Linked DNA regions of Rhodopseudomonas sp. BAL398. The protein of the gene in region 1 interacts with the protein of each later gene in a pairwise test. Links are inferred from orthologs where the notes say so. Each region holds a gene or a part of one and is shown on either strand. Other genes may lie near its edges.

The links. The genes of interacting proteins can lie anywhere in the genome.
Region 2: the proteins of RBJ75_RS22540 (region 1) and dnaQ interact in binary tests that used the Escherichia coli proteins (3 or more experiments, as listed by UniProt). The link is inferred for Rhodopseudomonas sp. BAL398 from one-to-one orthologs.

What each region holds. Positions count from the first base shown.
Region 1 is NZ_CP133111.1:4,785,225-4,789,766, reverse strand. Bases 1-2,857 are described here. They hold RBJ75_RS22540 (DNA polymerase III subunit gamma/tau), read right to left. Parts: upstream 2,429-2,857; coding sequence 572-2,428; downstream 1-571. Other genes in these bases: RBJ75_RS22545 (YbaB/EbfC family nucleoid-associated protein), read right to left, coding at 12-332; recR (recombination mediator RecR), read right to left, coding at 1-11. Outside these bases: RBJ75_RS22530 (HIT domain-containing protein), read left to right, coding at 2,882-3,307; nudC (NAD(+) diphosphatase), read left to right, coding at 3,312-4,247; RBJ75_RS22520 (sugar kinase), read left to right, coding at 4,244-4,542. UniProt on the Escherichia coli protein: Part of the beta sliding clamp loading complex, which hydrolyzes ATP to load the beta clamp onto primed DNA to form the DNA replication pre-initiation complex.
Region 2 is NZ_CP133111.1:4,282,399-4,286,938, reverse strand. The notes cover bases 1-2,855. They hold dnaQ (DNA polymerase III subunit epsilon), read right to left. Parts: upstream 1,846-2,855; coding sequence 1,156-1,845; downstream 1-1,155. Other genes in these bases: RBJ75_RS20210 (Maf family protein), read right to left, coding at 2,515-2,855; coaE (dephospho-CoA kinase), read right to left, coding at 1,871-2,470; secB (protein-export chaperone SecB), read left to right, coding at 621-1,112; RBJ75_RS20230 (Tim44/TimA family putative adaptor protein), read right to left, coding at 1-156. Also shown: more of RBJ75_RS20210, read right to left, coding at 2,856-3,123; RBJ75_RS20205 (pyruvate, water dikinase regulatory protein), read right to left, coding at 3,120-3,962; protoporphyrinogen oxidase HemJ, read left to right, coding at 4,427-4,540. UniProt on the Escherichia coli protein: DNA polymerase III is a complex, multichain enzyme responsible for most of the replicative synthesis in bacteria. The epsilon subunit contain the editing function and is a proofreading 3'-5' exonuclease.

The DNA of each region.
Region 1 (4,542 bases):
GCAATGGCCATTTAGCCGAGGCCCATCCCCGGCGGCAGCGACAATCCGCCGGTCAGCGCCTGCATCTTCTCCTGCATCGCGGCTTCCGCCTTGCGGTGGGCGTCGCTCAGCGCCGCGACCAGCAGATCCTCAAGCACGCCGCGCTCGTCGGCGTTCATCAGCGACGGGTCGATCTTGATCGCCTTGACTTCCATCTTGGCGGTCATCCGCACGCTGACCAGACCGCCGCCGGACAGGCCTTCGACCTCGATCAAATCGAGCTCTTCCTGCATCGCCTTCATTTTCGATTGCAGCTGCGCCGCCTGCTTCATCATGCCGAGAAAATCAGCCATGATCGATTCCTTCTTGGAGAGATGTCGTTGATCGTTCTAGAGCCTGATAGATTAAATTGAAGCGTTGCAACACCGGAAGCGCGCCCCCTCTCCCATGGGGAGAGGGTTGGGGTGAGGGGTTACGGTCTATCGTGAAGCCGCAACCCCTCACCCGGATTGCTTCGCAATCCGACCTCTCCCAATGGGAGAGGTGAAGCAGTGCGCGCGGTGCATGCGATGCCATGTCAATGGACCAGACTCTAGTCGTCGTTGTCGAATGATTCGGCGGCGTCGTCAGCACTGACATCGGATTCCGGCGGCTCGGGGGCAAGCCGGCGCACTTCCAGCACCTTGGCGCCGGGGAAGCGGGCCAGCACTTCCTGCACCCGCGGATCGGATTCCGCGACGCGCTCGCGTTCGTTCTTCTGCTGTTCGTTCTGCGCGCGCAGCGTCGGCTGCCCGGCCTCGTTGGACACGATCACGGTCCAGCGCCGCCCGGTCCATTGTTCCAGCTTGCGCGACAGGTCGTTGATCAAAGTGCGCGAGGCGCTGCGCTCCATCGCCAGTTCGAGCCGGCCGTCCTCGATCCGGACCAGGCGAACGTCGGCTTCCAGCGCGGCGCGGGTCATCAGGTCGCGCTTCTCCGCCGCCAGCGCCACCAGTTCGGGAAACGTCGTGATGGTCAGCGCGGCGGCTTGCGGCTCGGCCGCCGGCGCACTGTGTTGCGGACGTTGCGCCGCTTCGGCGCTGCCGCGCGCCATCGGCATGCCGCGCGGAGATGATGGCATCGTCGACACCGCGGACGTCGAGGACGAACTGCCGCGCGTGCCTGCGCTGCTCGACGCCGCCGACGACGCGGATGCCGAAGCTCCGCCGCCGCCCTGCTCGATCATCCGGATCGCCTCGTCGGGCGTCGGCAGATCGGCCACATAGGCGATCCGCACCAGCACCATTTCGGCGGCGGCGGCCGGGCGGGTGGCGCCCTGCACCTCGGTAATGCCCTTGAGCAGCATCTGCCACATCCGCGACAGCACCCGCATCGACATCTTGCCGGCGAAATCGCGCGCGCGCAGCCGTTCGGTTTCGCCGAAGGCGACATTCTCGGCGGTGGCGGGGACGATCTTGACCCTGGTGACGAAATTGACGAATTCGGCGAGGTCGCTGAGAATCACGATCGGGTCGGCGCCGGTGTCGTATTGCTCGCGGAATTCCTGGAAGGCTGCGGCGATGTCGCCCTGCGCCAGCGCGTCGAACAGATGGATCACCCGGGTCCGATCGGCCAGCCCCAGCATCTGCCGCACCGCGTCGGCGCGCACGGTGCCGGCCGCATGGGCGATCGCCTGGTCGAACAGCGACAGCGAATCGCGCACCGAGCCCTCGGCGGCACGCGCCACGATGCCGAGCGCCTCCGGCTCGACCTCGACATTTTCCTTGGCGGCGATATTGGCCAGATGCGCCATCAGCACGTCGGCCTCGACCCGGCGCAGATCGAAACGCTGGCAACGCGACAGCACCGTCACCGGCACCTTGCGGATCTCTGTGGTGGCGAACACGAATTTGGCGTGCTCGGGCGGTTCCTCCAGCGTCTTCAGGAAGGCGTTGAACGCCGCCGTCGACAGCATGTGGACTTCGTCGATGATGTAGACCTTGTAGCGGGCGCTGGCCGGCGCATAGCGCACGCTGTCATTGATCTGGCGGACGTCGTCGACGCCGGTGTGGGAGGCGGCGTCCATCTCCAGCACGTCCATGTGCCGGCTTTCCATGATCGCCTGGCAATGAATGCCCGGCACCGGCATGTGGATGGTCGGCCCCTTGATCGAGCCGTCGGGCAATTGATAATTCAGAGCGCGGGCCAGGATGCGCGCGGTGGTGGTCTTGCCGACGCCGCGCACGCCGGTCAGAATCCAGGCCTGCGGGATCCGCCCGGTCTCGAAGCCGTTGGAGACGGTGCGCACCATCGCCTCCTGGCCGATCAGATCGTCGAAGCTATTGGGACGATATTTGCGCGCCAGCACCCGATAGGGCTTGCCGGCCGCGGCCGCGCCGGTGTCGAACCCCGACGAATCGGGATCGGCCGCAGCGGTCGACGGAATTGCGGGTGTGCCAGCCTCGGTCATCGATCGGTCCGCAATTGCATGTCTTTCGAAGCCGGATTGCGGAATTGCTCGGGCGTGTCAGGCGAGTGTTCACGCGACTATTGCAGGCGACGCTTGGCCGATCGGCGGGCCCCCTTAGGAACTCGCCCGACAGAGCCGGGGCCGGTTCGGGCGCGAGATTGCCATGGCCGACCGTCGAGAGCGTCACGGACGCTCAAAGCAAAGTAGGAGACTGACGAGCGACCCGATCCGGACCTCGTTAGGGCTGCTTCCTTCCGGACCTGACCCGGTTGGCGAGTGGCTCGTCCACCGCCAATCTCCCGGCCCTTATTTGGATCGAAAAGCGCCGGAATGCAAGCGTGGCGGCGACGACCTTTGGTGTGGTAAAGCGCGCCCCGAAGCTGCGCCGTTTCGCCGCCCCGCTGGCGCCGAGCCGGCGCGCCGCGCGCCTTGCCGTGATCGATTGGAACAGACATGTCCGCCGCATCCGCCGACTGGTCGTTGAATTCACAGCTGAAAAAAGACACCATCGACATCGGCGACCTGCCGCTGTGCCGGGTGCTGGTGATCAAGGACGCGCATTATCCCTGGCTCTTACTGGTGCCGCGCCGTGCCGACGCCATGGAGATCATTGACCTCGGCGAGGTCGAGCAGGCGCAATTGATGACCGAGATGTCGCGCGTCGGGCGCGCGCTGAAGGAGGTCACCCGCTGCGACAAGCTCAACATCGCAGCACTCGGCAATCTGGTGCCGCAGCTCCACATCCATGTGATCGCGCGCCGCTCCAGCGACGCCGCCTGGCCGCGCCCGGTCTGGGGGGTGATGCCGCCGCTGGCGCACGACCCCGAGGAAGTTCAGACTTTCATCAGTGAATTGCGCCGCCGAATCTGGCTAGGGTGACAGCATGACCATCAATGGCTTCCCGCTCGGCCAGCCGGCCTTTGTCACCAATGTACTGGATCGCGCCGCGCATCTGCGTGGCGACGATTCGAAACTGTTCGCCATGGAGGGCCAAAGCAACGCCCGCGCCTATGTGGTGCATCGCGATTCGCTGGTGATGAAGCACGATGCGGACGGCCCGCGCGCGCTGTTGACGATCGACGAGGCGCTGTCACTCGGCGCCAATCCGGGAACCATCTTTCTCGGGCTGCGCGACGGCGCCCCGGTGTTCGGCATGGGGATCGGCGCCGCGGCGGTTGAAAAACTGCTGACCCGCACCGACGCCGCCGTCACCGAGCTGCGCGGCATGGCGATGCAGGGCGCGGTGCCGCCGGCGCAATTATCCGCGATCGCGATGGCGAAATCGATGGTGAGCTGGCATCAGCGCCACGGCTTCTGCGCCAATTGCGGCGCCCGCACCGGAATGTCGCAAGGCGGCTGGAAGCGCGACTGCCCGGCCTGCAAGACCGAGCATTTTCCGCGCACCGACCCGGTGGTGATCATGCTGGTGACCTATGGCGACAAATGCCTGCTGGGGCGGCAGAAGCAGTTTCCCCCCGGGATGTGGTCATGCCTCGCCGGCTTCGTCGAGGCCGCCGAAACTATCGAGGACGCGGTGCGCCGCGAGGTGCTGGAGGAATCCGGCATCCTGTGCTCGGACGTGCGCTACTACATGACGCAGCCCTGGCCCTATCCCTCCTCGCTGATGATCGGCTGCACCGCGACCGCCACCAGCGAAAACATCACGGTCGACCTCACCGAGCTCGAAGACGCGCGCTGGTTCAGCCGGGATGAAACCGAATTGATGCTCAAGCGTCAACATCCCGACGGCCTCACCGGGCCGCATCCCTTCGCGATCGCGCATCATCTGGTGGGCCGCTGGCTGGAGCCGCAATCATGACCAAGAGCAAGCCCCGCATTCTGTGCATCGGCATTCCGGTGCGCGACCTCACCTTCCGGATCGAGGCGGTGCCGGGGCGCGGCTCCAAGATCGGCGCCAGCTCGTTCGGCGAAATCTGCGGCGGCAATGCGATGAACGCCGCGATCGGCATCGCCCGGCTCGGCGGCCAGGCCAGCATGTGCGGCCCGATGGGCGATGCCGACGAGGCCGCCGCGCATTTCATCTTCGACAAACTGGGCGAGGAAGGCATCGACACCAGCGGCCTGGTCCACATGCCCGGCCTGGTGACGCCGAT
Region 2 (4,540 bases), 500 kb from region 1 along the record:
CATGACATTGTTGTCCTGCTTGCCCTGAAGCGCGTCGCGCGCCGCGGCGCGGTCGAACGGCGGGCGCTCGCTTCCGGTGCGCTGGCCCAGCACGTTGCGAAGACGCAGGAAGATAAACACCGCGAGTGCCAGGAAGATGATGGTGTAAATATCCACGTCGTATTCACTTTCTGATCGGCGCCGGGATCGGCCCGGCGTAGGAGCGTCTCCGGGGAGACGAATGACAACGGCAAGGGTCCGCCCTCACCATGTAGGCACGAACTGCGCCGCGCCAATGGCGCGTTTTGTCACAAACAAACCCGCCGGCGAAGCCTGACAATCCAGCGCGAGGGCGCTGATTCCCCTGAATTGTACGCGTTTCGGCACCGCGGGGAAACCGGATCATGGTGGGAAATCCCGACTATTCAGCCATTTAACCGGTATTTGCGGCCTGTCTTGACGGAATTGACGTTCCGGCCCGACGTCCATTGGCGCCGTGACGTCCGGTTTCGCCGCGGGATGCGTCCGTCGACCTTGTCGAGCGCCGCGGGGCTATGATAGCCACTCGCCCCGACACAACCCCGCGCGGTCCCGATGCAATCGGGTCGCAGCTGCTTGAAAACGCTTCAGGAGAGACATCGATGACCAACGGTAACGGCACTCCTTCCGAAGGTGGATCTCCTCCGCAGCTGAACGTGTTGGCGCAGTACACCAAGGATCTGTCATTCGAAAATCCCAACGCCCCGGCGTCGCTGGCCCCGCAGCAGCAGCAGCCCGCGATCAACATCCAGATCAATGTCGGCGCCAATACCACCGCCGAGAACGAGTTCGAGGTGACGCTGTCGATCGAGGGCAAGGCCGAGATGGGCGAGACGCTGATGTTCAGCTTCGAGCTGGCCTATGCGGGCGTCTTCCGGATCCTCAACGTTCCGCCGGAGAATCTGCACCCGCTGGTGATGATCGAATGCCCGCGGCTGCTATTCCCGTTCGCGCGCGAGATCATCGCGAGCGCGGTGCGCGATGGCGGCTTCCCGCCGCTGATGCTCGATCCGGTCGATTTCGTCGGGCTGTATCGCCAGAATATCGAACGTCAGGCGGCCGCCCAGCCGGCTCCGCAGACCAAGCTGAGCTGATTTCCCGACGCTGGCGGCGCTCGCGCTGCCGGCGGAACAGGCGTCAGCCGAAATAATCGGTCCAGATCGGTTTGTCGCCCAGTGTGGCGACAAACGCCCGATGCGCGGCCACCACCTCATCGCTGAGCCGCGGCGCGAGCGGCGTCACGCGCTGCCGCCGCGGCGCATCGCCTTCGCGGATCGTGCGGTCGGCCTGGGTCTCGGCGAGAATCAGCTGCGACTGCCGCGCTCCGATCAGGTCGATATAGACCTCGGCCAGCAATTCGGCGTCGAGCAGCGCGCCATGGATGGTGCGGCGCGAATTATCGACCGCATAGCGCGAGCACAGATCGTCGAGCCGATTGGACACGCCAGGATGCTTGCGTCGCGCCAGCGTCAAGGTGTCGACCAGGCGGTCGCGCGGAATCGGCGGTCGCGACATCCGCGCCAGTTCGGCATTGATGAAGCCGATATCGAACGAGGCGTTGTGGATCACCAGCGGCGTGTCGCCGATGAATTCCAGGAACTCCTCGACCACATCGGCGAATAGCGGCTTGTCGGCGAGAAATTCGCCAGACAGGCCGTGCACCGCGAAGGCCTCGGCCGGCATGTCGCGTTGCGGATTGATGTAGCGGTGAAAGGTCTGGCCGGTCGGCATCCGGTTGAAAATTTCGACGCAGCCGATCTCGACCAGGCGATCGCCGCGCAGCGGGTCGAGGCCTGTGGTTTCGGTATCGAGGACGATCTCGCGCATCGGGATTTGCCAATCGGGCGGCGAATCAGCTTCGCCGTTGCGGCATCTTAGCAGCCTCGGCGAGGATTTCGCGGATCCGGGCGCGCACCGGCTCCAATCCGCGCGAGGTATCCACCACGAAATCGGCGCGCGCGCGCTTGTCGGCGTCGGGCAATTGCCGCGCCAGGATGGCGTCGAGCTTCTCCGGCGTCATGTTGTCGCGCGCGAGAATCCGTTCGCGCTGCTGCTCCGGCGTGGTCGAGACCACCACCACGATGTCGACCCGATTTTCGCCGCCGGTCTCATACAGCAATGGCACGTCGACCACCGCGACCGGGGCGCCGGCGCGTTCGGAATCGTCGAGGAATTTCTGGTGATAGGCGCGCAGCATCGGATGGACGATTCGTTCCAGCCGCTGCATCGCCGCCGCATCATGCACCACCTTGGCGGAGAGCTTCGCGCGATCGACCTTGCCGTCGACCGTGGTGCCGGGAAACGCTGCTTCGATCGCCGGCGCCGCTTCGCCCGCATAGATCTTATGGACGGTGGCGTCGGCATCATAAACCGGGATGCCGGCCTCCGCGAACAGCTTGGCCGTGGTGGATTTGCCCATTCCGATCGAGCCGGTCAGCCCAATTATCAGCACCCATCGCCTCCCGCATTTATTGTGATGACGGCGTTATGCCATTCTTACAGCGCCAGCAGTTTCTGCTTGCGCAGGAATCCAAGCAACGGCAGCAGCGGCAGACCCAAAATCGTGAAATGATCGCCATGGATGCCGTCGAACAGATGGACGCCGAGGCCTTCGACCTGATAGGCGCCGACGCTCGTCAGCGCGGCGTCGCCCGCGGCATCCAGATAGGCCTCGAGGTCGGCGTCGCTGAGCGGACGCATCGTCATCCGGGCGATCGTGACGGCGGCAAACAAGGTCTCGCCGTCGCGCACCAGGGCGATCGCCGAATGCAATTCATGGCGGCGGCCGGCGAGTTCGTGCAATTGCTTGGTGGCGGCGGCGCGATCCGCCGGCTTGTTGTAGCTGCGCTCGCCCAGCGCCAGGGTCTGGTCGGCGCCCAGCACCAGCCGCCCGGCATGGGTTCTGGAGACAAAATCAGCCTTGCGCTGCGCCAGCAGCGCGGCGATTTCGCCGGGCGAGGTCAGACCCGATTCTTGTGCGATCCCGCGTTCGTCGATCGCGGCCGGGACCGCCTCGAATGGGATTCCCGCATTGGCCAGCAAGGTCTGCCGCGCAACGCTTTGCGACGCCAGGACCAGCGGCTGCGAAGCCAGCCACAATGTCATTCTTGCACCCTTTGGCGCTGCCTGTCGGCGAGCAGCTTCATGATCGCGGCCGCAGTTTCCTCAATCGAGCGGCGCGTGACCTCGAGCAGCGGCCAGCCATATTTCGCGCTCAGCCGTCGCGCCAGTGCGACTTCATCGGTCACCGATTGGCGATCGGTATAGGACTCGTTGCCGGCGTCGGCGGCGCCCATGCTGAGCAGGCGGTTCTGCCGCACCTGGATCAGGCGTTCCGGGGTAGCATGCAGGCTGACCACCAGCGGTTTGGTCAGCGTCTCCAATTGATGGGGAATCGCGATGCCGGCGACCAGCGGGACATTGGCGGTGCGGATGCCGCGATTGGCCAGATAGATCGAAGTCGGGGTCTTCGAGGTGCGCGACACCCCGACCAGCACCACGTCGGCTTCTTCCAGCCCTTCGACATGCTGGCCGTCATCATGCATCATCGAATAATTCAGCGCGTCGATGCGCTTGAAATAATCGGCATTCAGGGTGTGCTGGGCGCCGACCCGGCCGGTGGTGGTGGAGCCCAGATAGGCCTGGAACAATTGCATCACCGGCCCGATGATCGACAGGCTCGGGCTGTTGATCTCCTGGCATTTGGCTTCCAGCCGCCCGACCAGGTCCTTCTCCAGCAGCGTGAACAACACGATGCCGGGCGCTTCCTCGATTTCCGCGAGTACGCGGTCGAGCTGCTTCTGGCTGCGCACCAGCGGATAGACATGTTCGACCGGCGAGACATTGGCGTATTGCGCGGCGACCGCGCGCGACACCGTGATCAGGGTTTCGCCGGTCGAATCGGAGACCAGGTGAAGATGAAAATAGCTGCCTTCGGTCGGCATCATGACCCTGTATATCCTGTGAAAAGCTGTGGGGCTGGAGCCGGGTTTTGGCGCCGCGGCGGGCGCGGGCGGGATAACCCGGCTTTTTCTTCACAGGCCTCGTGTGAGGGAATGTTTTCGCGCTGACTCGGATGTTAGCGGGGTTATGTGGATTTGTCTCTTGATAAAGAGCCTAACGAAAGGCGCAAGTCCCTGAGCGCAGTTGCGTTATTCCGATCGTCGGAGTCCTGTGCATTTCGCTGTGGGGTTGTGCATAAACGGCTGGCAACTGACCGATGGTTTTGCGTGGGCCTAATCCACTGTCACTTAGACTCTAACCTAAGAATCTATAACTATTGTTTTAGAAAGGGACGGCTTGCGGATAGACCTAACTTCAAGCATTTCGATAACGCTCGTGTTAGGCATGGCGTTCCAAGCGAGACGATCGAGACAGGGCTGCCAGCGGGCGGCGGTGAGAATTCCGAATGGTTGAACTGCTCTACCCATGGCTGAAGGCGCTGCATGTGATCGCGGTGATTTCCTGGATGGCCGGAATGCTCTACATGCCGCGGCTGTTTGTCTATCATTGCGATGCCGAG